4 regions of the Streptomyces sp. NPDC005863 genome follow, and region 4 is predicted to be linked to each of the others. Evidence: riboswitches for the same ligand, from Rfam matches in the RefSeq annotation. Region 4 holds a riboswitch; each other region holds the start of a gene.
The links. Region 4 has a riboswitch for cobalamin ahead of cobN (cobaltochelatase subunit CobN). Riboswitches for the same ligand answer to the same signal wherever they lie in the genome.
Positions count from the first base shown of each region.

Region 1: linked by a shared signal. The riboswitch ahead of ACFYO9_RS02695 (ribonucleoside-diphosphate reductase subunit alpha) and the one ahead of cobN (cobaltochelatase subunit CobN) in region 4 are both predicted to bind cobalamin.
Region 2: linked by a shared signal. The riboswitch ahead of ACFYO9_RS37190 (ABC transporter substrate-binding protein) and the one ahead of cobN (cobaltochelatase subunit CobN) in region 4 are both predicted to bind cobalamin.
Region 3: linked by a shared signal. The riboswitch ahead of metE (5-methyltetrahydropteroyltriglutamate--homocysteine S-methyltransferase) and the one ahead of cobN (cobaltochelatase subunit CobN) in region 4 are both predicted to bind cobalamin.

Region 1 covers NZ_JBIAII010000001.1:642,617-649,532, forward strand. Annotated here, with positions in the region: gene ACFYO9_RS02670 (carbon starvation CstA family protein) at 1-819, shown strand, start outside; gene ACFYO9_RS02675 (YbdD/YjiX family protein) at 816-1,013, shown strand; gene ACFYO9_RS02680 (DUF3311 domain-containing protein) at 1,135-1,404, shown strand; gene mctP (monocarboxylate uptake permease MctP) at 1,479-3,038, shown strand; gene ACFYO9_RS02690 (GNAT family N-acetyltransferase) at 3,140-3,637, shown strand; cobalamin riboswitch at 3,687-3,823, shown strand; gene ACFYO9_RS02695 (ribonucleoside-diphosphate reductase subunit alpha) at 3,954-6,380, shown strand; gene ACFYO9_RS02700 (ribonucleotide-diphosphate reductase subunit beta) at 6,380-6,916, shown strand, end outside.
Region 2 covers NZ_JBIAII010000017.1:137,336-144,251, forward strand. Annotated here, with positions in the region: gene ACFYO9_RS37165 (nicotinate phosphoribosyltransferase) at 1-816, opposite strand, end outside; gene clpS (ATP-dependent Clp protease adapter ClpS) at 908-1,222, shown strand; gene ACFYO9_RS37175 (DUF2017 domain-containing protein) at 1,330-1,935, shown strand; gene ACFYO9_RS37180 (amino acid permease) at 2,317-3,819, shown strand; gene ACFYO9_RS37185 (M67 family metallopeptidase) at 3,909-4,331, shown strand; cobalamin riboswitch at 4,295-4,468, shown strand; gene ACFYO9_RS37190 (ABC transporter substrate-binding protein) at 4,512-5,489, shown strand; gene ACFYO9_RS37195 (FecCD family ABC transporter permease) at 5,618-6,676, shown strand; gene ACFYO9_RS37200 (ABC transporter ATP-binding protein) at 6,673-6,916, shown strand, end outside.
Region 3 covers NZ_JBIAII010000002.1:107,817-114,732, reverse strand. Annotated here, with positions in the region: gene nrdR (transcriptional regulator NrdR) at 1-396, opposite strand, end outside; gene metE (5-methyltetrahydropteroyltriglutamate--homocysteine S-methyltransferase) at 593-2,911, opposite strand; cobalamin riboswitch at 3,073-3,299, opposite strand; gene ACFYO9_RS06825 (cysteine hydrolase family protein) at 3,452-4,012, shown strand; gene ACFYO9_RS06820 (hypothetical protein) at 4,066-5,211, opposite strand; gene ACFYO9_RS06815 (type II secretion system protein GspG) at 5,222-6,916, opposite strand, start outside.
Region 4 covers NZ_JBIAII010000005.1:303,083-309,998, forward strand. Annotated here, with positions in the region: gene ACFYO9_RS20410 (precorrin-2 C(20)-methyltransferase) at 281-1,822, opposite strand; gene ACFYO9_RS20415 (precorrin-8X methylmutase) at 1,819-2,460, opposite strand; gene ACFYO9_RS20420 (cobalamin biosynthesis protein CobG) at 2,457-3,914, opposite strand; cobalamin riboswitch at 4,033-4,165, shown strand; gene cobN (cobaltochelatase subunit CobN) at 4,201-6,916, shown strand, end outside.

The DNA.
Region 1 (6,916 bases), on a different contig from region 4:
GGCGGCGCGCCCACCCTCGCGGTCGGCGTCTCGGAGATCTTCTCGAAGGTCACCGGCGGCTCGCTGCGGGCCTTCTGGTACCACTTCGCGATCATGTTCGAGGCACTCTTCATCCTGACCGCGCTGGACGCCGGGACCCGCGTGGGCCGCTTCATGCTCCAGGACATGCTGGGCAACCTCTACAAACCCTTCAGAAACATGAGCTGGAAGCCGGGTCTGCTGCTGACCAGCGCCGCCGTCACCGGCCTGTGGGGATACTTCCTGTGGGTCGGCGTGCACGAGCCGCTCGGCGGGATCAACCAGCTCTTCCCGATCTTCGGCATCGCCAACCAGCTGCTCGCCGCCGTCGCCCTCGCGCTCTGCACCACGCTGCTGGTCAAGTCCGGCCGCCTCAAGTGGGCCTGGATCACCGCGGTTCCGCTCGCCTGGGACGCGACGGTCACGCTCACCGCGAGCTGGCAGAAGGTGTTCTCCGACGATCCGCGCGTCGGCTTCTTCCAGCAGCGCGCCGACTACCGGGACGCCATCGACGACGGGAAGATCCTGCCGCCCGCCAAGACCATGGACGACATGCACACCGTCGTCACCAACTCCACGGTGGACGGCGTCCTTTCGGCGGTGCTCGCGCTGCTCGTCGTCGTCGTGATCGTGGACGCCGCACGCGTCTGCGTCCGGCACGTCCGCGCCCCCGAGGCCTCCCGGCTCACGGAAGCCCCGTACGTGGAATCGCGGTTGACCGCCCCGGCCGGACTCTTCGCGACCCGCGAGGAGAAAGAGGAGGAACGGCGCGAGCGGGACCGCGAGGGTGTGACGCCGTGACCTGGCTGCTGCGCGGAGTGCGCTGGATGCGCTGGTACGTCAGGGAGTTGACGGACGAGAGCGCCTACGAGCGGTACGTGGCTCATATCCGCAGGGACCATCCGGACGCAACCGTCCCCAGCCGACGCGCATTCGAGCGGATGCGGACGGACCAGCAGGAGTCGGACCCCCGGCAGGGGTTCCGCTGCTGCTGAGCAGGGACATCGCACGGAGGGTGACCCGTCCGTTATCCGGACGGGGGTTCCATACCGCGAGACTGTGGCTTAGATTTCCCGCACGTTAAGCATGGGATAAGTGAGGGAACGGAGCCGCGACATGTCAGATGCGCCGGAAGTGAACAGACCGGTCGTCACACCGGTCCGCGTGGTCATCGCCGTCTGCCTTGTCGCGCCCTTCGTGGCGATGCTGTGGGTGAGCTCCTACGCCAAGATCGACCCGGCCCTGATCGGCATCCCGTTCTTCTACTGGTACCAGATGCTGTGGGTGCTCATCTCCACGGTGCTGACGATGACCGCGTACAAGCTGTGGCAGCGTGACCAGCGCTCCCGCAAGGCCGCGCAGGCCCAGGGGGGTGCCGGAAAGTGACCACACTCGCATCGGGCGGCGTGAACGGCGTCGCCCTCGGGGTCTTCATCTTCTTCTTCGTCGCGGTCACGGCGATGGGCTTCCTGGCCGCGCGCTGGCGCAGGGCCGAGACGCAGTCCCTGGACGAATGGGGCCTGGGCGGCCGGTCGTTCGGCACCTGGGTCACCTGGTTCCTGCTCGGCGGCGACCTGTACACCGCGTACACCTTCGTGGCCGTCCCGGCGGCGATCTACGCGGCGGGCGCGGCGGGCTTCTTCGCCGTCCCGTACACGATCCTCGTCTACCCGCTGATCTTCACCTTCCTGCCGCGCCTGTGGTCGGTCTCGCACAAGCACGGCTACGTGACCACCTCGGACTTCGTGCGCGGGCGGTTCGGCTCCAAGGGTCTCTCGCTGGCCGTCGCGGTCACCGGCATCCTCGCCACGATGCCGTACATCGCGCTCCAACTGGTCGGCATCCAGGCCGTTCTCGACGTCATGGGCATCGGTGGCGGCCCGGACACCAACTGGTTCGTCAAGGACCTGCCGCTGCTGATCGCGTTCGCGGTGCTCGCCGCGTACACGTACTCCTCGGGGCTGCGCGCGCCCGCGCTGATCGCGTTCGTGAAGGACGGGCTGATCTACCTCGTCATCACCGTCGCGATCATCTACATCCCGATCAAGCTCGGCGGCTTCGACGACATCTTCGCCAAGGCCGGCGACGCCTTCGGGGTGGTCAACGAGGGCACGGGCAAACCGCGCGGCGCCCTCGCGCCGCCCGAGGCCGGCCAGTGGACGTACGCGACGCTGGCGCTCGGCTCGGCGCTCGCGCTCTTCATGTACCCGCACTCGATCACGGCGACGCTCTCCTCCAAGAACCGCAACGTCATCCGCCGCAACACCACGATCCTGCCGCTCTATTCGCTGATGCTGGGCCTGCTCGCGCTGCTCGGCTTCATGGCGATCGCGGCCGGGGTCAAGGTCGACAACGGTCAGCTGGCCATCCCGCAGCTCTTCGAGGACATGTTCCCCGACTGGTTCACCGGCGTCGCCTTCGCCGCGATCGGCATCGGCGCGCTCGTGCCCGCCGCGATCATGTCCATCGCGGCCGCGAACCTCTTCACCCGCAACATCTACAAGGACTTCATCAAGCCCGACGCGACGCCCGAGCAGGAGACCAAGGTCTCCAAGCTGGTCTCGCTCCTGGTGAAGGTGGGCGCCCTCATCTTCGTCCTCGGCATGGACAAGACCGTGGCGATCAACTTCCAGCTGCTCGGCGGCATCTGGATCCTGCAGACCATGCCCGCGCTGGTCGGCGGCCTGTTCACCCGGTGGTTCCACCGCTGGGCGCTGCTCGCGGGATGGGCGGTCGGCATGGTCTACGGCACGCTGGCCGCGTACGGCGTCGCCTCGCCCACGCAGAAGCACTTCGGCGGCTCGTCCGACACGATCCCCGGCATCGGCGAGATCGGCTACATCGGCCTCACCGCCTTCGTCCTGAACGTGGTGGTCACCGTGGTCCTCACCTTCGTCCTGAAGGCGCTGAAGGCCCCCGAGGGCGTCGACGAGACGTCTCCGGAGGACTACACGGCGGACGCGGGCGACCCCGGCGTCGTGGAGGAACTGCCCCCGGCCACCGCGGGCGCCGGCCACTGACCCCGCTCCCGCGGGGCTGAGTCCGCTCCCGCACCGCCGACGCACGAGGGCCGCCGGAAAACCGGCGGCCCTTTGTCGTGCGCTGTTGCACACTGCGCCCCATGGACATCACGATCAGAGCGGCACACCCCGAGGAGTACGCGGCGCTGGGCGACCTCACCGCGCAGGCCTATCTCGACGACGGACACCTGGACTACGGCGCGGAGGACCACTACCTGCCCGTGCTGCGGGACGTGGCGGGGCGCGCGGCGCACGCCGAGATCCTGGTGGCCGTGGCGGACGACGGCGCGCTGCTCGGCGGGGTCACCTTCGTGCCGTCCGGCGGCGCGCTGGCCGACATCGCGCGGGGCGACGAGACGGAGATCCGCATGCTGGCGGTCTCGCCCGCGGCGCGCGGCCGCGGGGTCGGCGAACTGCTCGTCCGCGCATGCCTGCAGCGGTCCAGGGAGGCGGGCAGGCGCCGGCTCGTGCTGTCCTCCTCGCCCTCCATGCGGACCGCACACCGGCTCTACGAACGCCTCGGCTTCGTGCGGACCCCGGAGCGCGACTGGTGCCCGCTGCCCGACCTCCCGCTGCTCACCTACGCGTTGACACTCTAGGCCCCACCCTCCGCGATCCGACACAAGATGTGGGCCTGCTTCCGCGAGCCGACACAAGATGTATGCTCGTGCTCGCTGTCGCCGCAGGGGAATCCGGTGCAAGTCCGGAACTGTCCCGCAACGGTGGACGTGTACGCCTTTGTCGTACGCGGAGTCCGAAGACCTGCCGGCAGCGCACCCGTGCCGTCCGGCCCGGGTGCCGACCGTCCGGGCCTCGTGGAATGGGCCGGTGGACGCGGTACGCCGCCCTGTCCGGGTGCGCCCGTGTGTGCCGTCCCCTCGCGCAGGCCCAGAGCCGAGCGAGGGAGAGCTCCACGTGACCATCGCGCCTGCCGAACCTGCGTCAGCGCGGGCACCGCGACCCAGTGCCAGCACCGACAGCACCGACAGCACCGAGGGTGCCGACGCGCCGGGGACCGCGCTGCTGCGCACCCTGACCGACCTCACCGCCGACCTCCCCGACGCCGACCCCGGCCGGGTCGCCGCCGCCGCGCTGCGCGGCCGCTCGGCCAGGGCCGACGAGGCGGAGCTGCGCACGCTCGCGACCGAGGCGGCCGCGGGGCTCATCTCCGAGGACCCGGCGTACTCCAAGCTCGCCGCCCGGCTGCTCTCCCTCTCCGTCGCCGCCGAGGCCGCCACGCAGGGCGTGCGCTCCTTCACCGAGTCGATCGCGGTCGGCCACCGCGAGGGCCTGATCGCCGACCGCACCGCCGACTTCGTCGCCGCGCACGCCGCCCGGCTCGACGCGCTCGTGGACACCGCGCTCGCCGACGGCGCCGACTTCCGCTTCGGCTACTTCGGCCTGCGCACGCTGCATAGCCGCTATCTGCTGCGCCACCCCCTCACCCGGCAGGTCATCGAGACGCCGCAGCACTTCATGCTGCGCGTGGCGAGCGGCCTGGCCGAGGACGGCAGCGTCCGCGCGCTCGACGAGGTCGCCGCGCTGTACCGCCTGATGAGCCGCCTGGACTACCTGCCGTCCTCGCCGACGCTCTTCAACTCCGGCACCCGCCACCCGCAGATGTCCTCCTGCTACCTCCTCGACTCCCCGCTGGACGAGCTGGACTCGATCTACGACCGCTACCACCAGGTCGCCCGGCTCTCCAAGCACGCGGGTGGCATCGGCCTCTCGTACTCCCGGATCCGCTCCCGCGGTTCGCTGATCCGCGGCACCAACGGGCACTCCAACGGCATCGTGCCGTTCCTGAAGACGCTGGACGCCTCGGTCGCCGCGGTCAACCAGGGCGGGCGGCGCAAGGGCGCGGCCGCGGTCTACCTGGAGACCTGGCACTCCGACATCGAGGAGTTCCTGGAGCTGCGCGACAACACCGGTGAGGACGCGCGCCGCACGCACAACCTCAACCTCGCGCACTGGATCCCGGACGAGTTCATGCGCCGGGTCGCCGCCGACCTGCCGTGGTCGCTCTTCTCGCCGTCCGACGTGCCGGGCCTCGTCGACCTGTGGGGCGACGACTTCGACGCCGCGTACCGCGCGGCGGAGGCCGCGGGCCTGGCCAAGAAGACCATCCCGGCCCGTGAGCTGTACGGCCGCATGATGCGCACCCTCGCGCAGACCGGCAACGGCTGGATGACGTTCAAGGACGCCGCCAACCGCACCGCCAACCAGACCGCCGAGCCCGGCCACACCGTGCACTCCTCGAACCTGTGCACGGAGATCCTGGAGGTCACGGACGACGGCGAGACGGCGGTCTGCAACCTCGGCTCGGTCAACCTCGGCGCGTTCGTGGAGAACGGCGACATCGACTGGGAGCGCCTCGACGCGACCGTCCGCACGGCCGTCACCTTCCTGGACCGCGTCGTCGACATCAACTTCTACCCGACCGAGCAGGCCGGCCGCTCCAACGCCAAGTGGCGCCCGGTGGGCCTCGGCGCGATGGGTCTGCAGGACGTCTTCTTCCAGCTGCGGCTGCCCTTCGACTCCCCCGAGGCGCGCGCCCTCTCCACCCGCATCGCCGAGCGCATCATGCTCGCCGCGTACGAGGCCTCCGCCGACCTCGCCGAGCGGAGCGGCCCGCTGCCCGCCTGGGAGAAGACCCGCACCGCACGCGGCATCCTGCACCCCGACCACTACGACGTGGAGCTGACCTGGCCGGAGCGGTGGGCGGCGCTGCGGGAACGTATCGCCGCGACCGGCATGCGCAACTCGCTGCTGCTCGCCATCGCGCCGACCGCGACCATCGCGTCCATCGCCGGCGTGTACGAGTGCATCGAGCCGCAGGTCTCCAACCTCTTCAAGCGCGAGACGCTCTCGGGTGAGTTCCTCCAGGTCAACGCCTATCTGGTGGAGGAGCTGAAGCGGCTGGGCGTCTGGGACGCGCAGACCCGCGAGGCGCTGCGCGAGGCCAGCGGCTCGGTGCAGGGCTTCAGCTGGATCCCGGCGGACGTCCGCGCGCTGTACCGCACCGCGTGGGAGCTGCCGCAGCGCGGCCTGATCGACATGGCCGCCGCGCGCACCCCGTTCCTGGACCAGGCGCAGTCGCTCAACCTGTTCCTGGAGACGCCGACCATCGGCAAGCTCTCCTCGATGTACGCGTACGCCTGGCAGCAGGGCCTGAAGACCACGTACTACCTGCGCTCGCGCCCCGCCACCCGCATCGCGCGCGCGGCCGGCGGCTCGAACACGGCCGCCACCGCCCCCGCCCCCGTCCCCGCGCAGGCGACCCCCGAAGACGCCGTCGCCTGCTCCCTGGAAAACCCCGAGTCCTGCGAGGCCTGCCAGTAATGAGCACCACCAACTCAGAGAAGAACCTGCTCGACCCGGGCTTCGAGCTGACCCTGCGCCCCATGCGCTACCCGGACTTCTACGAGCGCTACCGGGACGCGATCAAGAACACCTGGACCGTCGAGGAGGTCGACCTCCACTCCGACGTCGCCGACCTCGCCAAGCTCTCGCCCGGCGAGCAGCACATGATCGGCCGGCTGGTCGCGTTCTTCGCGACCGGCGACTCGATCGTCTCCAACAACCTCGTGCTGACCCTCTACAAGCACATCAACTCCCCCGAGGCGCGGCTGTACTTGAGCCGTCAGCTCTTCGAGGAGGCCGTGCACGTCCAGTTCTATCTGACGCTGCTCGACACCTATCTGCCCGACCCGGAGGACCGTGCGGCGGCCTTCGACGCGGTCGAGGAGATCCCCTCCATCCGTGAGAAGGCCGAGTTCTGCTTCCGCTGGATGGACTCGGTGGAGAAGCTGGACCGCCTGGAGAGCAAGGCCGACCGGCGCCGCTTCCTGCTGAACCTGATCTGCTTCGCGGCGTGC
Region 2 (6,916 bases), on a different contig from region 4:
GTGCGCGACGAGCAGCAGGTCGCCGGAGTCGATGCGGACGGCGCCGAGCTCGGGCCCGGCGACCTCGACGGCGGTGCGGACCGCCTCCGTCACGTCGTACGTGTCCACCAGCAGGGTCGTGCCGGGGCCGAGGGAGTCCACCTGGGCCTGGAAGGCGTCGCGCTCGTTGTCGTGCAGCAGAGTGAACGCGTGGGCGCTGGTGCCGACGGTCGGGATGTCGTAGCGGAACCCGGCCGCCAGGTCCGACGTGGTCGCGAAGCCCCCGACGTACGCCGCGCGGGACGCGGCCACCGCGGCCAGCTCGTGGGTGCGGCGGGCGCCCATCTCGATCAGCGGCCGGCCGCCGGCGGCCGAGGACATCCGGGAGGCCGCGGCCGCGATGGCCGAGTCGTGGTTGAGGATGGAGAGGATCACCGTCTCCAGGAGCACGCACTCCGCGAAGGAGCCCTCGACCCGCAGGATCGGCGAGCCGGGGAAGTAGACCTCGCCCTCGGGGTAGCCCCAGATGTCGCCGCCGAAGCGGTAGTCGGCCAGCCACGTGAGGGTCGCCTCGTCGACGATGCCGCGCTCCCGCAGGAAGCCGAGGACGTCGGCGTCGAAGCGGAAGTTCTCCACGGCGTCCAGGACCCGTCCCGTTCCGGCCACCACGCCGTAGCGCCGGCCCTCGGGGAGTCTGCGGGTGAAGACCTCGAAGACCGAACGCCGGTCCCCGGTCCCCGCTTTCAGCGCGGCCTGCAGCATCGTCAGCTCGTACTGGTCGGTGAAGAGCGCTGTCGACGGAACATCCACCGGCAGGCCAAGGTCCGCTGTGTTCATACGAAGGATGCTACCCCCAATCTCGTCACTCTGACGATTTCGCGGGGCGCGCGGGAGGCCATTTGTGCGAGGCGCTCCGCGGGGTGGCAGCATGGGCCGGGTGAGTACGGCTCCCGCAGAAATCACCCGACCGGAATCGGCCGAAGAGGCCATGGTCGTCCCCGAACCGGACGTCCCCTGGATCACGCTCGTCCACAACGACCCGGTCAACCTGATGAGTTACGTGACGTACGTGTTCCAGACGTACTTCGGTTACTCGAAGGAGAAGGCCACGAAGCTGATGATGGACGTGCACCAGAAGGGCCGCGCGGTCGTCTCCAGCGGCACCCGCGAGGAGATGGAGCGCGACGTGCAGGCCATGCACGGCTACGGCCTCTGGGCCACCCTTCAGCAGGACCGCAAGTAGGGGACCGCGCGCGGGGCCCGGCAGGGACCGCGCGCAGGGACCGCAAGAAGCGGGCCGCGAGGAGCGGACCGCCCGCCGCGTACGGACCGGAAGCAGCGACGCATCTGATGCCAGGACAATTCGAACCGATGCCGGGGGGCGGCGCAGCCGTCGCGCTCGACGAGGTCGAGATCTCGATCATCCGTTCCCTCGCCGTGCAGCTCCTCGAGCTGATCGGTCCCGGGCCGGGCGGCGAGGTCTCCGACGACCCCCTCGCGGAGCTCTTCGCCGAGGGGCCGAGCGAGCCGCCCGCCGACCCGGTGATGAAGCGCCTGCTGCCCGACGCGTACGGCGGCCCGGGGGGCGAGGACGGTTCGGCGGGGGGCCCCGACGAAACGCGGGCGTACTCCGCGGAGTTCCGCCGCTTCACGGAGAACGATCTGCGGGCCAAGAAGCGCGACGACGCCCTCGTGGTGATCCGCTGCCTGGACGCGACGACCGCCGCCGGCGACGGCGGAGCTGTCCTGAAACTGTCGGTCGAGGAGTCCCGCCACTGGCTCGGCGCCCTCAACGACCTACGGCTCGCGATCGGCACCCGCCTGGAGGTCACCGACGAGGAGGACGTCGATCTGCTCTACCGGCTCCCCGACAGCGACCCCCGCAAGCCCATGGTGATGGCCTACCTCTGGCTGGGCGGACTGCAGGAAACCCTGGTCGGGACGTTGCTGGACTGATCGGTGCGGCCCTCGCCACACTTAGGTGCAGAGGGCAGCAAAATTTGTTGTAGTAGACAGGTTCCGTTCATCGGGCGGGCCGTTCGCTCAGCGGATCCTCAAATCCGGATAACGATCGCGTCACGGCATTGCCCTGCTTTGCCATGTCTAGGGCGCTTTGTCCGCTTCTCCCTGTGTTCTGCGCCACAGGTGGCTCATTTCCTCACTTCGTTCACCGTGATACATCTTCACGACCGCTCGGCGACGCCACCCATGTCGCCGAGGGCGCTTCAGCCGGCAGACCGCCGGTAGCACTCCATCCATATCCGGGGGGATCAGGACCTGATCCGCAGCCACAACGCAGATGTGCGGGCGCGGATCAGCATGGAGAAAGGCGTCACCATGACCTCAGTGCAGGTCGAAGAGCACCACGGCGAGCCTGGCGGCAATGGTGTCGTGCAGGGCGGCCCGTCCGGCGAGGGCGAGGGTTACCAGCGCGGGCTCGGAGCCCGGCAGATCCAGATGATCGCGATCGGCGGTGCCATCGGCACCGGCCTGTTCCTCGGCGCGGGCAAGGCCATCCACAAGGCCGGTCCCAGCCTCATCCTGGCGTACGCCATCGCGGGCCTCGTCATCTTCTTCATCATGCGGGCGCTCGGCGAGCTCCTCATGTACCGGCCCGTGTCCGGCTCCTTCTCGGAGTACGCACGCGAGTTCATGGGCCCGTTCTTCGGATTCGTGACCGGCTGGACGTACTGGCTCTTCTGGGTCGTCACCGGCATCACGGAAGTCACCGCGGCCGCCCAGTACATGCAGTACTGGACCCACGACTCGTTCCCACAATGGGCCTACGCGCTCGTCTTCACCGTCATCCTGTACGGCGCGAACCTCATCTCCGTGAAGCTCTTCGGTGAGCTGGAGTTCTGGTTCTCGATGGTCAAGGTCACCGCCATCATCGGCATGATCCTGATCTGCGTCGGCATCCTCACCATCGGCTTCTCCGACGCCGGTGACACCGCGTCGGTGACCCACCTCTGGGACGAGGGCGGCTTCTTCCCCAACGGCATCGGCTCCACGCTGATGACCCTGCAGATCGTGATGTTCGCCTTCCTCGCCGTCGAGCTGGTCGGCGTCACCGCGGGCGAGTCCAAGGACCCCAAGACCGTCCTGCCCAAGGCCATCAACACCGTGCCGTGGCGCATCGCCGTCTTCTACGTCGGCGCGCTGATCATGATCCTGTCGGTGGTCCCGTGGACCTCATTCAAGCCGGGCGTCTCGCCGTTCGTGAAGGCCTTCGAGGAGATGGGTCTCGGCGTCGGCGCCGCCATCGTGAACTTCGTGGTCCTCACCGCCGCGCTCTCCTCCTGCAACTCCGGCATGTACTCCACCGGCCGCATGCTGCGCGACCTGGCGCTCAACGGCCAGGGCCCGAAGTTCTTCACCAAGCTCACGAAGAACGGCCTGCCGCTGACCGGCACCACCGTCTCGGCCGCGTTCATGCTCGTCGGCGTCTGGATCAACTACCAGTGGCCGGGCGAGGCGTTCAACTACGTCGTCTCCTTCGCGACCATCTCCGGCATGTGGGCCTGGATCATGATCCTGTGCTGCCAGATCCGCTACCGCCGCAAGGCCGACCGCGGCGAGCTGCCGCAGTCCACCTTCCGGGCGCCCGGAGCCCCGTACACCAGCTGGTTCGCGCTGCTCTTCATCGGCATGGTCATCGTGATGATGGGCGTCGACAAGGACGCGCGGATCTCGCTGTACGCCGCCCCGGTCTGGGCCGCGATCCTGACCGTGTCGTACCTGGTGCTCAAGAGCCGCAACCCGCAGGCCGCGGCCTTCAACCGGCAGAAGGTCGGCGTCCAGGGCGGTACGTCCGACAGGGACCCGCTCGACAAGGACTGACCGGCCGTCCCCAAGGCCGCTGTCCAGCATGTGGGCCCGCCCGTACCACACTTCGGTACGATGCGGGCCCTCTGCTTATCCTGGCTCCCATGCTGACCATCACCCAGGCCCTCCACGACCAGATCGTCGCGCACGCGCGCAAGGACCACCCCGACGAGGCCTGCGGCGTGGTCGCGGGACCGGAGGGCACCGACCGGCCCGAGCGGTTCATTCCGATGCTCAACGCCGCGCGCTCGCCCACGTTCTACGAGTTCGACTCGGGTGACCTGCTCAAGCTCTACCGCGATCTCGACGACCGCGACGAGGAGCCGGTGATCGTCTACCACTCGCACACGGCGACCGAGGCCTACCCCTCGCGCACCGACATCACGTACGCCAACGAGCCCGGCGCGCACTACGTCCTGGTCTCCACCGCCGACACCGACGGCGCGGGCCCCTTCCAGTTCCGCTCGTACCGGATCGTGGACGGCGAGGTCACCGAGGAAGAGGTAAAGGTCGTCGAGGCATACTGAGCTTTACTCATGAGGGCGGCAGGACCCAGGAAGCCGGTGCGAACCCGGCACGGTCCCGCCACTGTGACCCCGTTCCACCCGGCAAGCAGCGCCGGGGCCGGGGGAGTCAGGAACTGACCTGCCGCCCTTCTCCACGCAACACAGGGGACGCGGAAATCCCCTGGAGGAGGCAGCTCAGCCATGTCCCGCCGTCACCGCCACCCCGGCATACGCGCACTCGCCGCGGCCACCCTGCTCGTCCCGCTCGCCGCGTGCTCGTCCTCCGGTTCCGGAGGTGACGCGAAACCCGCCGCCAAGGCCGCCGGATTCCCGTACACCGTCACCAACTGCGGTGTGCGGACGACGTACGACGCACCCCCGAAGCGCGCCGTCACCATGAACCAGCACACCACCGAGGTGATGCTGGAACTCGGCCTCGCCGACCGCATCGCGGGCACCGCCTACCTCGACGACAAGGTCCTGCCGAAGTACGAGAAGGCGTACACGTCACGCCCCGCGCTCGCCGAGGAGTACCCCTCGTACGAGAAGCTGCTCGCCGCCAACCCCGACTTCGTGTACGGCGGTTACCCGAGCGCCTTCCTCGCGGGCGACGGCCGCGGCCGCCCCGCGCTCGCCAAGTCGGGCATCAAGACCCGCCTGAACGTCGAGGGCTGCGCGAAGAAGCCGGTCTCCATGGACGACGTCTACCGCGAGGTCCGCGAGGTCGGCGCCACCTTCGGGGTGCGCGGCCGCGCCGAGAAGTGGGTCGAGGGCGCCCGCAGCGAACTGGCCGCCACCGCGGCGAAGTCCCGGGGCAAGAAGCGGCACTCCGTCTTCGTCTACGACAGCGGCGACAAGACCGCGTTCACCGCGGGCGGCCGCGGCATCGGCAACGACATCATCGAACGGGCCGGCGGCCGCAACGTCTTCGCCGACGTCGACAAGTCCTTCACCGACGCCTCCTGGGAGAAGGTGGTCGAGCGCGGGCCCGAGACCATCCTGATCCTCGACTACGGCGCGACGACGGTCGCCCAGAAGAAGAAGCGCCTCCTGGACGACCCGGCCCTCCAGGACGTCCCGGCCGTCAAGAACAAGAGCTTCGCGGTGCTGCGGCTGTCGGACGTGGTCACCGGCGTACGAGCACCGCAGGCGGTGAGGAAGCTGGCGGCGCAGCTGTGAGGGGCATCCAGCCCGCGCGGCGGCTCATTCAGCCTGTCGGGCGACTCATTCAGCCCGCGGGGCGGATCCTTCAGCCCGCGGGGCGACTCATCCAGCCCGTGGGGCGGATCTTTCAGCCCGTCCGGCGTTTGAGGACGAGCCCGAAGGGCGATCGACGGGACGCACGGGGGCGCCGCCTCCTCACCCTGACAGGGCTCACCGTGGCCCTCGCGGCAGCGATACTCGCCGGGCTGGCCTTGGGCTCCGTCCGCATCCCGCCGGGCGACGTGGTCGAGGCCCTGACGGGCAGGGCGGAGCCCTCCCCCTTCCGCACCATCGTGCTGGACGTCCGCCTCCCCAGGGTCCTGCTCGGCGCAGCCGTAGGCGCGGGACTCGCCGTCATCGGCACCGTCCTGCAGGCCCTCGTCCGCAACCCCCTCGCCGACCCGTTCCTGCTCGGCGTCTCCTCCGGCGCCTCCGTCGGCGCGGTCTCCGCGATCGTGCTCGGCGGCGTCTTCGGGCTCGGCGCAGCCCTGTCGACCACCGTCACCATCCCGGCCGCCTCCTTCGCGGGCGCCCTGATCTCCCTGGTCCTCGTCTACTCGCTGGCCAGGAGCGGCGGCGGCTTCGCCACCGGCCGGCTGATCCTCGCGGGCGTCGCCGTCTCGTACATCCTCACCGCGCTGACCAGCCTCATCCTGGTCACCGCCGACAGCGCCGACCACCTCAAGGAAGTCCTGTACTGGACGCTCGGCGGACTCGGCAGCGCCCGCTGGGGCATGATCGCCCTGCCCTGCGCGGCCCTGCTCGTCGGCACGGCCCTCCTGATGGCTCTGGCCCGCCCCCTCGACCTGCTCCTCGCCGGCGAGGAGGGCGCCACCGTCCTCGGCCTGGACGCGGCCCGCTTCCGCGCCGGAGTCTTCGTCCTCGTCTCGCTGCTCACCGGCGTCCTGGTCGCCTACAGCGGGGCCATCGGCTTCATCGGCCTGATGGTGCCGCACGCCGCCCGCATGCTGGTCGGCGCCGCCCACCGCGCCCTGCTCCCGGTGGTGGCGCTGATGGGCGCGGTCTTCCTGGTCGCCGCCGACCTCGCCGCGCGTACCGTCGTCGCCCCGCAGGACATCCCCGTCGGCGTGCTCACCGCGCTGACCGGCGGACCGTTCTTCCTGTGGCTGCTGCGGCGGCGCCCCGAAGGAGTGGCGGTATGACCCATCCGCCCCATCCGCCCCGGACGGTCGGCGCGCTGCGCGCCGAAGCACTCTCGTACGAGGTGGAAGGACGTCTCCTCGTCGACGCCGTCGACCTCACCGCCGACCCCGGCGAGACCGTCGGCGTCGTCGGACCCAACGGCAGCGGCAAGACCACCCTGCTGCGCTGCGTGTACGGCACGCTGCGCCCCACCGCGGGCCGCGCCCTCCTCGACGGCGACGACCTGCACACGCTGTCCG
Region 3 (6,916 bases), on a different contig from region 4:
CTCGAAGGCGCGGTACACGGAGGCGAACCGCATGTACGCCACCGGGTCCAGCTCGCTGAGCGGCTCCAGGACGGCCAACCCCACCTCGTGGGTGGACAGTTGGGCGCTGCCCGACGCCCGTACGTTCTCCTCCACCTGCTGGCCGAGCCGTTCGAGCATGTCCTCGGTGATGGGGCGGCCCTGGCACGCCTTGCGGACGCTGCTGACGATCTTGGTACGGCTGAACGGCTCGGTCACGCCGCTGCGTTTGACCACGAGCAGGGAGTAGGTCTCCACCGTGGTGAACCGGCGCTGGCAGTGGGTGCACTGCCGCCGGCGACGGATGGAGGTCCCGTCATCGGTCGATCGACTGTCGATGACGCGGCTGTCGGGGAGCCTGCAGAAGGGGCAGCACACCGTACGTGTCCTTTCCGATTCCCTCGGAGGGTCAGGGTGTCTTCCGGCGTCCGGCCGACCGTGAGCAGATATCCGATGATAACCGATCTGACCTGCCTCTTTACGCCAGTTCTACCGCACGCCGGATCTGCCGCACCGCGTCACCGGGGTGCGGGGCCGGGCGCCCCGACGACGCCCGGCCCCGCGCCCGCGAGGATCACGAGCCGGACAGCTCCCCGCGGAGCGTCCTGGCCGCCGCGACCATGTTCTCCAGAGCGGCGCGGGTCTCGGGCCAGCCGCGGGTCTTGAGGCCGCAGTCCGGATTCACCCAGAGCCTGTCGGCGGGGATCGCCTCAAGTCCCGTACGCAGCAAGGCCGCTGCCTCCTCGGTGCTCGGTACGCGTGGGGAGTGGATGTCGTACACGCCGGGTCCTGCCTCCCGCGGGTAGCCGTGAGCGGCGAGTTCGCGGGCGACCTGCATGTGGGAGCGGGCCGCCTCCAGGCTGATGACGTCCGCGTCGAGGTCGTCGATGGCCTGCACGATGTCGCCGAACTCGGCGTAGCACATGTGCGTGTGGATCTGCGTGTCCGGCCGCACCCCGCTGGTGCTGAGACGGAAGGATCCGGTGGCCCATTCCAGGTAGGCGGGGTGGTCCGCGGCGCGCAGCGGGAGCGTCTCGCGCAGGGCGGGCTCGTCGACCTGGATGACCGAAGTCCCGGCCGCCTCAAGGTCGTTGACCTCGTCGCGCAGGGCGAGCGCGACCTGGCGGGCGGTGTCGCCGAGCGGCTGGTCGTCGCGGACGAAGGACCAGGCGAGCATGGTGACGGGGCCGGTGAGCATGCCCTTGACGGGGCGGCTCGTCAGCGACTGCGCGTACGTCGTCCAGCGGACCGTCATCGGCTCGGGCCGTGAGATGTCGCCGGCGAGGACCGGCGGGCGGACGTAACGGGTGCCGTAGGACTGCACCCAGCCGTGCTGCGTGGCGAGGTAGCCGGTCAGCTGCTCGGCGAAGTACTGCACCATGTCGTTGCGTTCGGGCTCGCCGTGCACCAGGACGTCGATGCCCGCCTTCTCCTGGAAGGACAGGACCTCGCGGATCTCGTTCCTGATGCGCTCCTCGTATCCGTCCGTGTCGATCCGTCCGGCCCGCAGGTCGGCGCGGGCGGTGCGCAGTTCGGTGGTCTGCGGGAAGGAGCCGATGGTCGTCGTCGGAAGCAGCGGCAGACCGAGAGCGGCGCGCTGGGCAGCCGCGCGCTCCGCGTATGGCTGCGAACGGCGGGCGTCGGCGTCGGTGACCGCGGCGGTGCGGGCGCGGACGGCCGGGTCGCGGGTGAGGGCGGAACCGGCGCGGGAGGCCAGGTCGGCGCGGTTCGCGGTGAGTTCGGCCGCGATGGCGCCGGTGCCCTGCGAGAGTCCGCGCGCCAGCACCGAGATCTCCTGCGTCTTCTGCCGGGCGAAGGCGAGCCAGCGTGCGACCTGCGGATCGATGTCCCGCTCGGCGCCGGCGTCCAGCGGGACGTGCAGGAGCGAGCAGGACGCGGCGACGTCCACGCGGTCGGCGAGACCGAGGAGCGTGCCCAGCGTGGCGAGGGACTTCTCCAGATCGTTGATCCAGATGTTGCGGCCGTTGACGACGCCCGCGACAAGCCGCTTGCCCGACAACCCGCCGACGGAGGCGAGGTCGCCGAGGTTGGCGGCGGCTGTCTCGGTGAAGTCGAGGGCCAGACCGTCGACCGGCGCCTTGGCCAGGATGCCCAGCGCGTCACCGAGGCGCCCGAAGTACGAGGCGACCAACAGTTTGGGGCGGTCGGTGAGGGCCCCGAGGTCGCGGTAGGCGCGCTCGGCGGCGTTCAACTCGGCCCGCGTGCGGTCCTGGACCAGGGCGGGCTCGTCCAGCTGGACCCACTCGGCGCCCGCCGCACGCAGGTCCGCGAGCACCTCGGCGTACACGGGCAGCAGCCGGTCGATGAGCGTCAGCGGGTCGAAGTCCGCGGCCACGCCCGGCGCGGGCTTGGCGAGCAGGAGGTAGGTCACGGGGCCCACGAGGACGGGGCGTGCCGTGTGCCCGATCGCGAGGGCTTCCGTCAGCTCGGTGACCTGCTTGGCGGAGTCGGCCCGGAACACGGTGTCGGGGCCCAACTCGGGCACCAGATAGTGGTAGTTGGTGTCGAACCACTTCGTCATCTCCAGCGGCGCCACGTCCTGCGTGCCGCGCGCCATCGCGAAGTAGCCGTCGAGGGCGTCGGCCTGGACGGCCGCGCGGTGCCGCTCGGGGACAGCGCCGACCATGACACTGGTGTCGAGAGCGTGGTCGTAGTACGAGAAGTCCCCGGTCGGCACCTCGTCGATGCCGGCGTCGGCCAACTGCTGCCAGTTGGAACGGCGCAGGTCCGCCGCGGTCTCCCGGAGGGCGGCAGCGGTGGCGCGGCCCTTCCAGTACCCCTCGACGGCCTTCTTCAGTTCCCGGTTCTGACCCTGGCGGGGGTAGCCGTACACGGTGGCTCGTGCCGCCGCGGCCGCGGGCTGCGCTGTCACGGAACTCTCCTTCGCGAGATGTGTCCTGGTTCTCCCGGAGACCGGACATGGCGCGAAGGGACGACCGACCGGGCGGACCACGTCGCGGGCGGATGCCGCGCGTGCCGCTCGATATGTACGCCGACCCGCCCACGAGGTCACCGAAAGGGCCGCACGCGATCGGTCGCGTGCGGGCAACGGGCAGGTCTTCGGACTCGCGGGCACGTCGCGTGTCGGCCGGACACGGGACACCTACTGGCCGTCGCTTCCCGGACCCGGTCGGGTCCAGTGCTGTTGACGGCGGTCGTTCCCACTCACCGCTGCGGGGCAGTCCCGGATTCCCACCGGGTTCCCTCTTACGACGCATCCCGCCTGGCGGACGGGGCGAACCAGCTGCACCGCTCACCCTAGGCGCACGCCAACCGATCGCCCACCCCGGCCCGCATGTCGGAATGTGAAGCGGGTCACGAGCGTGACAGCGGCTGTGCCCAGGACCGGCTGTCAGTGGGTGGGGCTAGCGTGGGGAGAGATGAGCCCGGCGCGAGCGAACGAAGGTGGACCATGACCACATTGGAGAACCGGCCGAACACCGCACTCCTTGTCATCGACGTGCAGCAGGACGTCGTCGAGGGGAGCCACCGGCGCGACGAGGTCGTCGCGAACATCTCCGGACTCGTCGAGCGGGCGCGGCAGGAAGGGGTTCCGGTCGTCTGGGTGCAGCACTTCGACGAGGGACTCACGCGCGGGAGCGACGGCTGGCGGCTCGTCCCTGAACTCACCCCCATGGACGCCGAGCCGATCGTCGAGAAGAGCTACGGCGACGCGTTCGAGGACACCACGCTGGAGGCCGTGCTGTCACGGCTCGGGGTGGGGCGGCTCCTGGTCACGGGCGCGGAGACCGACGCGTGCATCCGCTCGACCCTCCACGGCGCGTTCGTCAGGGGGTACGACACGACGCTGGTGAGCGACGCCCATACGACGGTCGACAAGACCGCATGGGGCGCGCCGACGCCGGACTTGGTCGTCGCACACACGAACCTGTACTGGGCCCGCCAGGCGGCGCCGGGTCGGGCGGCGGGGGCGGTCGAGACCAAGAACGTCGTCTTCGACAACGCCTCCTGACGAGCCGCGCCTCCTGACGACCCGGACGCCATGGGCCGCGCCCCGGCCGCGACTCAGTGACTGCCCACGAGACCCAGGCCGGGTCCGCCGGACAGCAGCGGGCGCAGGGCCGCCTGCGCCCGCTCGAAGTAACCCGGGACCTTCGTCGCGCTCTGGGCGTACCGCACGGCGTTCGCCAACTGGGCGGCCTCCGCGGCGCCCGCGGCCTCGGCGGCCCCGGTGGCTCCGGCTGCCCCCGCGGTCTCGACCGCCGCCGCTGCGAGCGGCACCGCGGCGGGCCAGGCCATCACCACGAGCGTGACGAGCAGAGCCGCGCCGAGGCCGATGGCGAGCCACTTCTTCAGCTCCCTGCCGTCGGCGTCGTTGTCGTCCCAGTACTGTTGCATCGCGGGCAGCAGCACGAGCTGATGCTGGTTCTCCAGTTCGCGCAGGCGCCGGGCGACCCTGTTGAGCACTTCGAGGGGCGCGCCCTGCGGCAGGGGGGTGGTGTGGATCTCGTACAGCACCAGGCCGTCCTTGCCGATGCCGTCGGGACGGAACGTGGGTTTGTAGCAGATCCATTCGTACTTGACGCTGCCGGGCGCCCCCGTGGCGGCCTGGGTCGGCAGGAGCGGGTAGTACAGCTCGTGCCAGTACGGACGCCAGGTCGACCGGCGCACCTCGATCCGCGTCGGGACGCCGAGGCTCACCCGCCCGGCGCGTTGCAGGGAGAGCATCTCCTGGAGGGCCGGGTCGATGACGAAGCGTTTCAGGGTGTCCATCTTGTGCTTGAGGTCTTCGACCTCGGCGTCCTTGGCCTCGTCGACCGTGGTCACCTCGACGAGTTCGAGGAGCAGGGTCGTGCCCTCGGTCCGGACGCCGAGGATGTCCGAGCGGAGCTGCCGGCCGGACGTCTGCGTCTTGATGTTGCGCCGCAGGGCGTCGCGGCCGAACACATTGCGGTACTCACGGAGGATCCACTTGGCGAGGATCTCGGTCACACCGCGGAACCGCTTGGTGTTCAGATAGCTGATCTCGCTGATGACCTCGGAGTCCGGGTAGCGCTGCGTGTAGTACTTCGTGAAGCACTCGACCATGTAGTACTCCGCGGTGAGCCCCTCCAGGTACCGCCGCATGGCGTCGATGTTGCCGTTGGCGTCCGCGCCGACCTTGCGGGTCGGCAGCGTGCAGAAGGAGTCCAGGAGCCGGATGTCCGCCATGGCGCTCCCGCTAGCCGTTCTCGGAGAAGTCGGAGCCGACCTCGATGTCGAGGCCGCTGCACGGCGTGTACTCGAACCAGGTGCCGACGAGGTTGCCCTCCGCGTCGGTGGAGATGTCCGACGCTTCCTCCGTGCCGCCCGCCGACGAATCCGCGCCCTGGCTGGTGACGACGAACGGCGCGGTGCGCCCCGGGTTCTGGTACAGATACGGCCGGCCCCAGGGGTCGTTGAGGACCAGGTTCGGACTGGCGTCGAGCAGCACCCGCAGGCCCTGCCGGGTGCTGGGGTAGTACTCCGGCTCGATCGGCGCGCCCCGCCACTTCGGGTCCACCCGCTGTTTCGCCTTCTCGGCGTACGCCTCGAGCGCCGTGACGATGGCCTCGATCTCGCGCCATGCCCGCTGCTGGTTCACGGTGATGAGCGGCCTGGCCCGGGCGGCGACGTCGGGATTGGCGGGGGGAATGCCCGGATAGTTGGTCCGCGCGTACGCCTGGATCTCCTCGGCGATGGACATGTACGGCGGGTCCTGGGGGTCCGGTGAGCCGTCGCCGTCGATGCGGCCGGTGGACATCAGCCGGGAGAACGCGCGCTCGAACCCCGGCCGGATGGGCAGGACCACGCGCGCGGCGCCCGCCCGCAGGAACTCGCGGCGCAGCGGATCGGGGTGCCACAGCAGCCGTTTGGTCTCGGCGAGCTTCTCCGACCCCCAGAAGTACGGGTAGAAGAAGTACAGGACGTTCTCCCACTCCACCGCCTGGTGCAGGAACTTGACGAACTCGCCGAACTTCCGGATCTTCAGCCACATCTCGGCGTCGACGGGAAGGGTGGACGGATCGATGTCGTCGGTCCAGGTCGGGGTGGAGTTGGTGCCGAGCCCGGCGAGCACCGAGTCGATGGCGTCGGGCGCGGTGTCGAAGTCGCTGCCGAAGAGCCACTGCAGCGACCGCTTCATCAACTCCTCGCGTTCGGCGCGGCGCAGCGTGAGGGTGTCGTCGCGGCTCAGTTCGCCGAGGAGTTGTTCACGGCGGTCCCGCAGCCGCTGCTGCAACGTGTAGTACTGCTGCTCCGCGGCCTCGCGCAGCTTCTGCCAGGTGGCGAGCTGCCAGGCCTGATACGCCTGTTCCGTAAGCCGCAGCGTGGTGGCGAGCCGGAACCCGGCCCAGCTGATGTTGCGGTGGGTGTACTGGATGGAGAGGTGGCCGACCTTGCCGTTCAGGTGCAGGAGCTGGGACTGGTAGCGGCCCTTGAGCTCGGAGCCGACCGGGGTCGCCGTGACCTCCACGGCCTCGTCGCCGATCACGTCGAAGCGGGCCAGCGATGCGGGAGGCCAGCCGTAGTAGTTGACCTCGAACTGGATCGGCACGAGTTCGTAGCCCTCCGGCAGATCGATCTGCCAGGACTGGTACCGCGTGACGATGGCCTCGTCCTCACCGATGATGGAGGGGAACTCGTAGGTGTAGTCGGGCGGGCTGAGGTACTCCGCGGGCGGAGCGGTCACCGCCGCGCCGTAACGGGCGGCGAGCGTCATCCAGTTGGATCGGCCGATCTGGTCGATGGCGAAGGCGAACTCGTACGGGGTGGCGAGGGTCCGGTCGATCTCGGCGAGCTCCATGAGCTGGCGCCGCAGCGCGCCACCGGGGTCCGGCACCACCAGGTCGTACGTCATGCGCAGGCCGTACCGCATGAGGTCCACGCGCCACTTGCG
Region 4 (6,916 bases):
GGCGGACGCCCCACGGCGGGCGCCCGTCACCCGGCGCGGGACGTGTGCGCCTGACCCTGGGTGGGGGCTTGTCGCGCAGTTCCCCGCGCCCCTAGGTGGGCCCGGGCGGGTGCCACACGACGGGCGCCCGTCACCCGGTGCGGGACGTGTGCGGCTGACCCTGGGTGGGGGCTGGGCGCGCAGTTCCCCGCGCCCCTTAAGGGGCGCGGACCCGTGCTTTCAGGGGCGCGGGGAACTGCGCGATCGGCCACGGCGCGCCCGCAGGCGACACACCAGGGGGCTAGCCCTCGGGATACCGCCGCGGTGTCCACACGATCTGCTCCTTGCCCCCGCGCCGCCTGACCCACCGGGTCTGGGAGGAGCCGACGATCAGGAGTGTGCGCATGTCCACGTCCGCCGGGTCCAGGTCGCCCAGGCGAACGATCCGGACGCTCTCCTCGGGGCCGCCCACGTCCCGGCCCAGTACCACCGGGGTGTCGGGGGTGCGGTGTTCCAGGAGCAGTTCGCGGGCCTTGCCCACCTGCCAGGTGCGGCTGCGCGAGCCGGGGTTGTAGAGGGCGAGGACCAGGTCCGCCGCGGCCGCCGCGGCCAGGCGTTCCGCGATGACCTCCCAGGGCTTGAGGCGGTCGGAGAGGGAGAGCGTGGCGTAGTCGTGGCCGAGCGGGGCGCCCGCGCGGGCGGCGGCCGCGTTGGCGGCGGTCACCCCGGGGAGCACCCGTACGGGGACGTCCTCGTAGGCGTCCTGCGAGGCGACCTCCAGGACCGCCGTGGCCATCGCGAAGACGCCGGGGTCGCCGCCCGAGACGACGGCCACCCGTCGACCGCGGCGCGCCAACTCCAGTGCGTACTCCGCGCGTTCGGACTCGACCCGGTTGTCGGAGCCGTGCCGGCGCTGGCCGGGACGGTGCGGCACCCGGTCGACGTACGTGGTGTAGCCGACCACGTCGTCCGCGGCGGCGAGCGCGCCGCGCGACTCGGGGGTCAGCCACAGCGGACCCGCGGGGCCGGTGCCGACCACCACGACCTCGCCGCGCGCCGACCCGGCGGCCGGCTCCGGCGCGGGGCCGCCCGTCAGCGGCGCCACCCGGCTCGGCAGCACCGCCACGGAGAAGTACGGCACCGACTCCGGGTCCACGTCGGCCAGCCGGCCGGTGCGTTCGCCCGCCATGGTGGCCCGCTCGACATAGCGCGCCTCGTCGAGGCGGCCCGCGCTCTCCAGCGCGCCCCGCACCTTGCCGAACGTGCGGCCCAGCTTCATGACGACCGCCGAGTCCGTCGCCGCGAGACGCGCCGCGAGCTCCTCCTCCGGGAGCGTGCCGGGCAGGACCGTGAGCACCTCCTCGGCCTCCACCAGCGGCTCGCCGAGCCGGGCCGCCGCCGCGCTCACCGAGGTGACGCCGGGGATCACCTCGGTCGGGTAGCGGTGCGCGAGGCGCTTGTGCATGTGCTGGTAGGAGCCGTAGAAGAGCGGGTCGCCCTCGGCGAGGACGGCGACCGTGCGGCCCGCGTCGAGGTGGGCGGCGAGGCGGGCCGCGGCCTCCTCGTAGAACGCGTCGAGCGCGCCCCGGTAGCCGCCGGGATGGTCGGTCCGCTCCGTGGTGACGGGGTAGACCAGCGCCTCCTCGATGTGGTCGGCGCGCAGGTGCGCGGCCGCGATCGAGCGGGCGATGGAACGGCCGTGCCGCGCCGAGTGGTACGCCACGACGTCGGCCGCCGCGATCACCTCGGCGGCGCGCAACGTCATCAGGGACGGGTCGCCGGGGCCGAGCCCGACCCCGTAGAGGCGGCCCCGCGGGGCCTGTTCGGTGGGCACGCCGCTCATTCCGTCTCGCTCGCAATCGCGTTGATCGCCGCCGCGGCCATCGCGCTGCCGCCGCGACGTCCCCGTACGACCAGGTACTCCAGGCCCGCGTGGTGGGCCGCGAGCGCGTCCTTGGACTCGGCCGCGCCGACGAAGCCGACCGGGATGCCGAGGACGGCGGCCGGGCGGGGCGCGCCCTCCTCGATCATCTCCAGGAGGCGGAAGAGGGCGGTGGGCGCGTTGCCGATGGCCACGACCGCCCCTTCGAGGCGGTCGCGCCAGAGTTCGAGGGCGGCGGCGCTGCGGGTGGTGCCGAGGCGCGCCGCGAGATCCGGCACGGACGGGTCGGCGAGGGTGCAGATCACGTCGTTGCCGGCGGGCAGCCGCTTGCGCGTGACGCCGCTCGCGACCATGTTCGCGTCGCACAGGATCGGCGCGCCGTCGCGCAGCGCCTTGCGGGCGTCGGCGATCACGCGCGGGCTGTACGAGAGGTCGCGCACGAGGTCGACCATCCCGCAGGCGTGGATCATCCGGACCGCGACCTGGCTGACGTCGGCGGGCAGACCCTTGAGGTCCGCCTCCGCGCGGATGGTGGCAAAGGACTCGCGGTAGATCGCCGCGCCGTCCTTCTCGTAGTCGAACACTGTGCTCTCGCTCATCTCGTGGCCGTGGTTTTCGTGGTGGTACGTGCGGTGGTGACCGTCTCGGTCAGGGTTGTGCCCGTGACCCGTGCGGGTTCCTCGCCGGGGGCGTGCACCGTGACCTCGTACCGCCCTTCGCCGGTGGCGAGTACGTCGACCCACGCCCCGTGCGGGTGGCCGCAGCGCCGTTCGCAGCCGGACCAGTGGACGGGAAGGCCGCCGGGGCCCGGCACGGCGTCCGCGCGGACGTCAGCGCGGGACTTGGCGCAGCCGGGGCGGCCGGTGCAGGCGCCGACGCCGAGCCAGGGCGCGTCGGGGGTGGTGAGGTATCCGGCGCCGCGGAGCGCGGCAAGCCGTTCCCGGGCGGCGACGTCGTCGGCGAAGCCGGGCAGCACGAAGCCGCGCCAGGGCGTGACCCGCAGCTCGTCGCCGGGCAACGGCAACAGCGCCCGCCACGCGTCGACGCTCACCCGCCCGAGCGGCGCACCGACGAGGACGGCCCGCCCGTGGACGCCGGGTGATGGCGGACCGGTGACGGGTACGTCCGGGATGGCGACGGGTACGGGTACGGGCGGACCGGTGACGGGTACGTCCGGGAGGCCGACGGGCGCCTCAGCGCCGGCGACCGGCACGTCCGGGAAACCGGCCGGTGCCTCACCAGCGGCGACCGGCACGTCCGACGGGCCGGCGGGCGCCTTCCCGGTGGCGACCAACGCGTCCGGCAAGCCGACCCCCGCCCCCGCCGCAGCGGCCACCGCAACCCCCGCCCCCTTCAACGCCCCCGCCACATCCACGTCCCGCCCCGCCGGCAGCTCCCGTACCCGCCACGCGCCGTTGCCCGCCTCGCGGGCCTCGTCCAGGAAGGCGCCGGCGGCGGCGAGGGCCGCGCGCGGTGCGTCGGTCGCGGCGATGCGGACGGCGCGCCCCGCGACCCGTACGACCGCCGTACCCCCCGATTCTGCGATCAAGGTCACATCGCCGCCCAGCCCGGCCACGTCCCCGCGGCCGTCGTCCAAGACGAACAGGAAGCGGCCGGAGAGCTGCGTCGCCCACTCCGCCCCGCAGAGGAGTCCGTCCAGCTCACGGGCCCACAACTGCACGTCGGCGTGGCCGAGTCCGTCCGTCGTGGCCAGCGGGGACGCCACCACGTTCCGGACGCGCTCGTGCCGTTCCGAGGGCAGCAGGCCCGCCCCGGTGAGCAGGCGGGAGAGTTCGCCGCCGCAGGCCTCGCCGAGCCCGCGCAGCTCGATGTTGCCCCGCGAGGTGATGCTGAGGTTGCCGTCCGCCAGGCGCTCCGCCACGTCGGCGAGCACCTCGACCTGATGGCCCGTCAAGAGGCCGCCGGGCAGCCGGAGTCGGGCCAGGCGGCCGTCGTCGGCGAGGTGCAGGCGGAGCGCTCCGGGGCAGGCGTCACCCCGGTCACGTATGGGGTATTCGCCCTGGTCTGGGGAGGGTGCTCGGGTGGGCGGCATGGCGGCGAGCATACCCACGCCGATCCGGCCGGTCGCCTCCCGAGACGGGCCGTCCCGGCAGGTGGCCGCCCCGCTCGCGGCGGGCAGGACTTACTATGCAGGCGGCGGGCGCCGAGCCCGTCGACGCCAGCGACGGCGTGGGTCCACCAGGACCCGAGGGAGGAAGCCCGGTGCGAATCCGGCGCGGTCCCGCCACTGTGAGCCCCACCCGTGGGGTGAGCCAGGAACTCCCGCCGTCCATACGACCACCCGGGGCGCGGACACCCCGAGGAAGGCCTGCGCCCGCATGCTTCTGCTGTTGTCGACCTCCGACACCGACCTGCTCAGCGCCCGCGCGGCGGGAGGCCCGGTCGACTACCGGTTCGCCAACCCCTCGCGCCTGGACCTCGACGGGCTGCCCGCCCTGCTCGACGGCGTCGACCTCGTCGTCGTACGCCTCCTCGGCGGTGTCCGCGCCTGGCAGGACGGCCTCGACCAGCTCATCGCCACCGGCCTCCCGGTCGTCGTGCTCACCGGCGAACAGGCACCCGACGCCCAGCTGATGGCGTCCTCCACCGTGCCGGTCGGCATCGCCGCCGAGGCGCACGCCTACCTGGCGCACGGCGGCCCCGCCAACCTGGAGCAGCTGGCCCGCTTCCTCTGCGACACCGTGCTGCTCACCGGCCACGGCTTCGAGCCGCCCGCGCCCGCCCCGTCCTGGGGCCCGCTGGAGCGCACGGCCCGCGCGGACGTCGAGGGCCCGACCGTCGCGGTGCTCTACTACCGCGCCCACCACATGAGCGGCAACACCGCCTTCGTGGACGCCCTGTGCGGCGCGATCGAGGACGCCGGGGCCCGCCCGCTGCCGCTGTACGTGGCCTCGCTGCGCGCCCCCGAGCCCGAGCTGATCGACGCGCTGCGCGCCGCCGACACCATCGTGACCACCGTCCTCGCGGCCGGCGGCACCAGGCCCGCCGAGGCCTCCGCGGGCGGCGACGACGAGTCGTGGGACGCGGGCGCCCTGTCCGGCCTGGACGTGCCGATCCTCCAGGCGCTCTGCCTGACCGGGTCGCGCTCCGCCTGGGAGGAGAACGACGAGGGCGTCTCGCCGCTCGACGCCGCGAGCCAGATCGCGGTGCCGGAGTTCGACGGCCGCCTCATCACGGTGCCCTTCTCCTTCAAGGAGATCGACGAGGACGGGCTCCCCGCGTACGTGGCCGACGCCGAGCGCGCGGCCCGCGTCGCCGGCATCGCCGTGCGGCACGCCCGCCTCAAGCACATCCCGGCCGCCGACAAGCGCCTCGCGCTGGTCCTCTCCGCCTACCCGACCAAGCACTCCCGCATCGGCAACGCGGTCGGCCTCGACACCCCCGCCTCCGCCGTGGCGCTGCTGCGCAGGCTGCGCGCCGAGGGGTACGACTTCGGGCCCGAGGCCGACATCCCCGGCCTGGTCTCCGGCGACGGCGACGAGCTGATCCGCGCCCTGATCGACGCGGGCGGCCACGACCAGGAGTGGCTGACCGAGGAGCAGCTCGCCGCCAACCCGGTGCGCATCCCGGCCGCCGACTACAAGCGGTGGTACGCGACGCTCCCCGCGGAGCTGCGCGAGTCCGTCGAGGGCCACTGGGGGCCGCCGCCCGGCGAGATGTTCCTGGACAGGTCCCGGGTGGGCGACGGCGGCGACCCGGAGGGCGACATCGTGCTCGCCGCCCTGCGCCGCGGCAACCTGCTCATCCTCATCCAGCCGCCGCGCGGCTTCGGCGAGAACCCGATCGCGATCTACCACGACCCGGATCTGCCGCCGTCGCACCACTACCTGGCGGCGTACCGCTGGATCGCGGCCGCCGACTCCGACGGCGGCTTCGGCGCCGACGCGATGATCCACCTCGGCAAGCACGGCAACCTGGAGTGGCTGCCCGGCAAGAACGCGGGCCTCTCCGCCGCCTGCGGCCCGGACGCCGCACTCGGCGACCTGCCGCTGATCTACCCGTTCCTGGTCAACGACCCGGGCGAGGGCACACAGGCCAAGCGCCGCGTGCACGCCACGCTCATCGACCACCTGGTGCCGCCGATGGCGCGCGCCGACTCCTACGGCGACATCGCGCGCCTGGAGCAACTCCTCGACGAGTACGCCCAGATCAGCTCCATGGACCCGGCGAAGCTGCCCGCGATCCGCGCGCAGATCTGGACGCTCATCCAGGCCGCCAAGCTCGACCACGACCTGGGTCTGGAGGACCGTCCGGACGACGACGGCTTCGACGACTTCCTGCTGCACGTCGACGGCTGGCTCTGCGAGATCAAGGACATGCAGATCCGCGACGGTCTGCACGTGCTGGGCGCGGCCCCGGCCGGCGCCGACCGCGTCAACCTCGTCCTCGCGATCCTGCGGGCCCGCCAGGTCTGGGGCGGCACCACCGCACTGCCGGGTCTGCGCGAGGCCCTCGGTCTCGACGAGTCCGCGGCGACCCGCACCGGCGCCGACGAGGCCGAGGAGAAGGCCCGCGCGCTGGTCCAGGCGATGGACGACGCGGACTGGGACCTCGCCGCGCTCCCCACCGACCAGGGTGAACAGGTCGCCGCCGTCCTGGAGTTCGCGGCCCGCGAGGTCGTCCCGCGCCTCGCAGGCACGACCGCCGAGCTCGACCACGCGGTGCACGCCCTGAACGGCGGCTTCGTCCCCGCGGGCCCCTCGGGCTCCCCGCTGCGCGGCCTGGTCAACGTCCTGCCGACCGGCCGCAACTTCTACTCGGTCGACCCCAAGGCCGTCCCGTCCCGCCTCGCGTGGGAGACCGGCCAGGCGCTGGCCGACTCCCTGCTGGAGCGGTACAAGTCCGACAACGGCGCGTACCCCACCTCCGTCGGCCTGTCGCTGTGGGGCACGAGCGCGATGCGCACCGCGGGCGACGACGTCGCGGAGGCCATGGCGCTGCTCGGCGTCCGCCCCGTCTGGGACGACGCGTCGCGCCGCGTCACCGGCCTGGAGGCCATCCCGTACGAGGAGTTGGGCCGCCCGCGCATCGACG